Regions from separate parts of the Rossellomorea sp. DA94 genome, predicted to be linked through region 1. Evidence: riboswitches for the same ligand, from Rfam matches in the RefSeq annotation. Region 1 holds a riboswitch; the other holds the start of a gene.
The links. A riboswitch is a leader RNA that binds a small molecule or an ion and turns the genes downstream of it on or off. The one in region 1 is predicted to bind glycine.
Positions count from the first base shown of each region.

Region 2: another riboswitch for glycine. It lies ahead of P8596_RS23610 (amino acid permease); the one in region 1 lies ahead of gcvT (glycine cleavage system aminomethyltransferase GcvT).

Region 1 is NZ_CP122397.1:2,937,958-2,941,136, reverse strand. Features, by position in the region: gene P8596_RS15340 (DEAD/DEAH box helicase) at 1-1,019, opposite strand, end outside; glycine riboswitch at 1,194-1,285, shown strand; glycine riboswitch at 1,289-1,368, shown strand; gene gcvT (glycine cleavage system aminomethyltransferase GcvT) at 1,466-2,572, shown strand; gene gcvPA (aminomethyl-transferring glycine dehydrogenase subunit GcvPA) at 2,589-3,179, shown strand, end outside.
Region 2 is NZ_CP122397.1:4,583,005-4,586,183, forward strand. Features, by position in the region: gene P8596_RS23610 (amino acid permease) at 1-1,206, opposite strand, end outside; glycine riboswitch at 1,345-1,425, opposite strand; gene rlmH (23S rRNA (pseudouridine(1915)-N(3))-methyltransferase RlmH) at 1,545-2,024, opposite strand; gene P8596_RS23620 (CxxH/CxxC protein) at 2,119-2,277, opposite strand; gene P8596_RS23625 (S1C family serine protease) at 2,388-3,179, opposite strand, start outside.

The DNA of each region.
Region 1 (3,179 bases):
GGGGTAGGTGATTCCTTCTTCTCAAGCATATTCTTCAGGGTGTAAAAAACAGCTTCGCGTGAGCTGCATGCTTCTCTTTGTAAAGTCAAAAGGGAGAAGGAACTTGAATTGGCCCAGTCATCATATCTCCCCCTGAGCAGATCGATACTGTTATACAGATCCCTTTCAGCTTCATTGAAATCGATCAACACCGTCTTTACATGGCGCTTTGTCCATTCGATACCTGTATCTCCACGGCGGTTACGGATCATCACTTTGTTTATGAGGCTCTTTAAATGTTCATCCTCCTGAAGCGAACGATCTCCTTTTTTATATCTGTCAGTAAATCCTGATTCATTGCCGAGATGCCCCGGCTTTAATAGGGAAACGAGATGAAAGATTTCCTCTACGCGATTTTGGATAGGTGTGGCAGTCAAAAGCAGGCAGAATTTTTTCTTTAGATTCTGCACAAATTCATAGTTTTTTGTTTTATGATTTTTCAGTTTGTGAGCTTCGTCAATGATCACCAGGTCATAATCCTGTTCATACACCTTTTCCCGGTGAGGACTTCTTTTAGCAGTGTCCATGGAAGAGACTACGATGTCACATTGATCCCACACATAGCTCTTTCTCTGGGGCACGGCAGGAATGAAGAATTTGCTGTTCAATTCATACGCCCACTGAGAAACGAGGGAAGCAGGAACAAGGATCAATACTTTTTTTACTAAACCCCGAATCATGTACTCTTTTAATATCAATCCTGCCTCGATCGTCTTCCCGAGTCCGACTTCATCTGCAAGGATGGCTTTTCCATTCATCGTTTCCACAACCTGTTTCGCTGCTTCCAGCTGATGAGGGAGCGGAGTGACGTTTGCCAAATGTTTTGGAGCCTGCAGGCCTTCAAAGTTCGGAATTGCAAGATGATGCTCGAATTCGATGGCGAGCTTATAAAGTTCCCAGTTCCCCCATGGCCCATCATTTTCGATTAAATTCTCGAGACCTTCTCCCCACTCTTCATCAAATATAACTTCAACATTCATCTGAAAAACATCTCCTTAATTCTTATAAAAATGATTGCTCAAAACTCGTATTTAATGGTAGGATGAAAATAGATTTTCAATTGTTAGAAAAACTCGAAAATCCGAACATTCACATTTACAACATTTCTTCTGTATATTTCTAGTATGACCAATTGTTTCAAGGAATATTGGCGAATGATGACAAGGGGAGAGACTGTGCATACAGCGCCGAAGGAGCAAGCACGTTTAAGTGTGAATCTCTCAGGCAAAAAGACTCTTGTTGGACGCAACTCTGGAGAGTGTTTCCGACTCAGGAAACCACCAAAGGGGAAAGCCGTTCTTCGGTAAACTTTCAGGTGCAAGGACAGAGAAAACTTCTTTATGAAAAGGGGTTTTTCTGTCCTTTTTTCATGGGATAAAACGTGGTTAAGGATTATGCATGTAAGGAAAATAAAGGGGGAAAAGTCATGTCAGAGTTAAAACAAACACCTTTATACGAAGTGTACAAAGAGTATGGAGGAAAGACCATCGACTTCGGTGGCTGGGCTTTACCAGTGCAATTCTCAAGTATTAAGGAAGAACATGAAGCGGTACGATCCCGGGCAGGACTATTCGACGTTTCTCATATGGGAGAAATTGAAGTGAAGGGTGAAGGGGCTCTTGACTACTTACAAAAAGTGATGACAAATGATGTTTCCAAAGTGAAAGACGGAGGCGCTCAGTATACGGCTATGTGCTACGAAAACGGTGGGACGGTCGATGATTTACTTGTTTATAAAATTAAAGACAATGATTATTTGCTTGTTGTCAATGCAGCAAATATAGATAAAGATTTCAAATGGCTGAAAGAACATCAGACAAAAGAAGTTGAAATTAATAATATTTCTGAACATATGGCGCAATTGGCACTTCAAGGCCCTCTTGCGGAAGAAGTTCTACAAAAAATTACAAATGAACAAACATTGAGTGATATCGGTTTTTTTAAATTTCAGACGGAAGTGAACATAGATGGTAAACCTGCACTCGTTTCCCGTACCGGTTATACAGGTGAAGATGGTTTTGAAATCTATTGTGCTGCAGGTGATGCTGCTTCAATCTGGAAGACGATCTTAGCTGCCGGCAAAGAGCATGGCGTACTGCCGTGTGGACTTGGTGCACGTGATACCTTGCGTTTTGAAGCGAATCTTGCACTTTATGGCCAAGAACTTTCTCAATCCATCACACCGATTGAAGCTGGAATTGGCTTCGCTGTAAAAGTAAATAAAGAGGTGCCATTCATCGGTCAGGAAGTACTGAAACAACAAAAAGACGAAGGAGCCCCACGAAAGATCGTAGGGATTGAAATGATCGACCGCGGCATTCCACGTCATGGCTACAAAGTATTTTCAGGTGAAGAAGAAATAGGGGAAGTCACAACAGGGACACAATCTCCTACATTAAAGAAAAATATAGGATTGGCATTGCTTGATAAAGAATTCACTTCATTGGATACAGAAGTATTGGTTGAAATCAGAGGGAAAAAGCTTAAAGCGAAAGTGGCATCAACACCTTTTTATAAAAGACCAAAGAAATAGGGGAGGAATGACGGTCATGAAGCATCGTTATTTACCGATGACAGAGCAGGATCAAAGGGAAATGTTAGAACAAATAGGAGTAGACAGCGTTAACGATCTATTTGAAGATATTCCTGAACAGGTTCGTTTCAAAGGGGATTACAACATCAAAGAAGCGAAGTCCGAAACGGAATTGGTAAAGGAACTGACTAAAATGGCAGCGAAGAATGCTGACCTGAAAAGTCATACATCGTTTCTCGGGGCAGGGGTCTATGATCACTACATGCCCATCATCGTAGATCACGTATTATCACGATCAGAGTTTTATACAGCGTATACGCCGTATCAGCCTGAAATTTCCCAAGGGGAACTTCAAGCCATCTTTGAATTCCAGACGATGATTTGTGAACTGACAGGAATGGATGTAGCCAACTCCTCTATGTATGATGGGGGGACGGCCCTTGCAGAGGCAGCAATGCTGAGTGCTGGCCAGACCCGCCGGAAGAAGGTCCTAGTGTCTAGCACAGTCCATCCCGAATCACGTGATGTTTTGCGCTCATATGCAAAAGGTCAGTATATCGAAGTGGTGGAGATTCCGCACACGGATGGTGTAACCGATGTGGAAGAA
Region 2 (3,179 bases), 1.6 Mb from region 1:
ATTTATCAAAGGAGTGAACGGTGCTTTAAATGTAGATTTCTCGTGTAAGTGCGGACGGGTTTTTTTATACTTAATATGACAGATCAGAATGATACCCCAGACCCAAATAAAGCAAATGGCACTTATCGTGGTCACGATACCAAAGGCCTGTTCCGGTATAAGCTTACTTAACAAAGCACCGACCGATATGACCAGTGTGGATAGGAATAACCCGTTACCCGGTACATGGTTTTGATTTAGTTTGGAAAAATGAGGTGGTGCCTGATGATCTTTACTTAAATGATACAGAATCCGGCTGGTAGAAAACATTCCGCTGTTACAAGCGGAAGCAGCTGACGTCAAAACGACAAAATTAATGACCCCTGCCGCCAAAGGAATCCCGACCAGGCTAAAGGTTTTCACAAACGGACTTTCTGCCGCATTCAGTTCCATCCATGGATTAATGAACAAGAGGACGGTAAGAGCTCCCACATAGAAAAATAAGATTCTCAAAGGGATTTTATTGATGGCAGACGGGATATTTTTCTTCGGATTGGACGTTTCCGCTGCCGACACTGCGACTAATTCCACACCGACATAGGCAAAGATGACCATTTGGAATGAGAGTAAGAAACCTGATATTCCGTTTGGAAAAAATCCGCCATGCTCCCAGAGGTTTTGAACCGTAACAGCCCCCGCTTCTGTCTGGAGCCCCATCACTAGCAAAACGACGCCAAGGGCAATTAATCCAAGGATGGTGATGACCTTGATTAAAGCAAACCAAAATTCCAATTCCCCAAACAGCTTGACCGTTAATAGGTTCAGTCCCAACAATATGATGACACAGATGAGGGCAGGGACCCATTGCGGGATATCAAACCAATATTTCACATAAACACCAACAGCGATCACATCGGCCATCGCCGTCATGATCCAGCAAAACCAATACGTCCAACCTGTAACAAAGGAGAACCGGGGACCAAGATACTCTTCTGCAATGTCTGTCAGCGATTGAAACCCTGCTTTCGATAACAACAACTCCCCAAGCGCCCTCATCACAAAAAACAGGGCAATACCCACAATCAAATATGCCAAGATGATAGAGGGACCTGCAAGCTGTATCGCCTTACCGGAACCTAAAAATAGTCCCGTACCAATCGTCCCCCCGATGGCGATCAGTTGAACGTGCCTGTTTGATAGATCCCTCTTTAATTCTCGTTGTTCCAACCTTAACTCCTCCTTACAACCAGTATAAATAAGCATAAAAAAAAGAGATTGGAAGGGCTCCAATCTCGTGGTCATAAGAATAACAAATACAATTTATCATGCTAATAATAAATATTACCTGCACGCCAAATACATATCCGATACTCTTCTGTCCTTTTGCCTGAGATAATGAACCCTTCGGCGCCGCGGATCTCCCGCGGTCTCTCCAGAAGCTGCTCCTGCCATGGGATGATCCATAGCAATCATAGCTTTCTATTAATTATATTTTTCGCTTAACGTTTCACTGTCGAATAGTTGATAATTTTAAGGGGTGTTGTGGATTTTGTCAACAGAAGGGATTATTTATGATACGGTTCCCCCCGATTAATCCGAAACGCCCGATAAATCTGCTCCACCAATATCAACCTCATCAGCTGATGCGGAAAGGTCATCTTCGAAAACGAAAGCGTCTCATTGGATCTCTTGATTACGTCATCACTCAAACCCAATGATCCCCCGATCACAAACGCCACTTTACTTTTACCGTAGGTTGCAAGCTTATCCAAGTTATCGGCGAGGTCTTCTGAAGAACGCATTTTCCCTTGAATGGCAAGGGCAATGACATGATGATCGTGTGAGATCTTCGCTAAGATCCGTTCACCTTCTTTATTCTTCACCTGCTCCATTTCGGAGTCACTCAATACTTCTGGTGCCTTTTCGTCTGCCAACTCTACAATTTCGATTTTTGCGTACGCACCGAGACGCTTCACATATTCGCCGATGCCCTGTTTTAAATATTTTTCTTTCAGCTTTCCAACCGTTACTATTGAGATGTTCACTATCCACACTCGCTTTACAAACAATTTACAAACACGTTATCCACAGAAATTATCCACATATCCACAATACCTGTCTTTATATGGTATGGGAATATTAGTTCGCCACTATATATACGGCGTTATTCCCACAATATTCACAGGTTGTGGATAACTTTTTGTCTTCAGAAAGCTCCGTTAGTTGAGGCGCCACCTCATGCTCATCGACGACAATATCCATGGCCAATTCTACATGCTCCAAGCAGCAGTAAATCATGTCTTTTCCTCCCTAAATGTAGTTTATATACTTATCCACAATCATCATATCATGTAAAGAAAAAGCAGGAAAGGGCGCATTGCCTTCCTGCTTTTCACTTTATCCACATTCTATAATCGGGATTCATCCGTCAGTTTCATCGTGACTTCTTTCTTTTTACCATCTCTGTAGAAGGTGACTTTCATTTGATCGTTCACTTCTTTTTTATTATATAGATGCTTCCTCAAGTCAATTACATTCTGGACCTTCTCACCGTCTAGCTCGGTGATGACATCAAGCTCTTGTAGTCCTGCCTGCGCAGCAGGTGAATTCGGAACGGTTTGTCTGATCATCACACCATAATGGATATCCTTCGGCAGCTTCAAGGTTTCCTGCTGGTGATAGGCAGAAATCTGATTGACATCTTCCAGTGTCACACCCATTGCAGGACGCTTCACTTCTCCGTATTGCTCAAGGTCTTCAATGATAGGTCGAGCAGAATTAATCGGGATGGCAAGTCCGATTCCTTCCACCGCTTCCTGGGCGATCTTCATGGAGTTGATGCCGACCAGCTGACCTGAAATATTGATAAGGGCTCCACCGCTGTTACCAGGGTTGATGGCTGCATCGGTTTGCAGAACCTCTGCGTTCCAATCCTCCATCCCGTCCTGATTGATGTCGACAGGAATCGTTCTCTCCACACCTGAAACGACACCCTGCGTCACGGAACCTGAGAATTGAAGTCCAAGGGGGTTCCCAATGGCGATGACAGGCTCACCCGCTTTGAGCTCATCCGAATTTCCAAACTCGGCAATATCGTCATCCTTGATCTTGCTTCCCTCGATTTCTATGACGGCAAGGTCTGTCCAAACGTCAGTACCACGGAGTTTAGCAGGAACCTTTGTACCGTCTGCGAGGGTGAC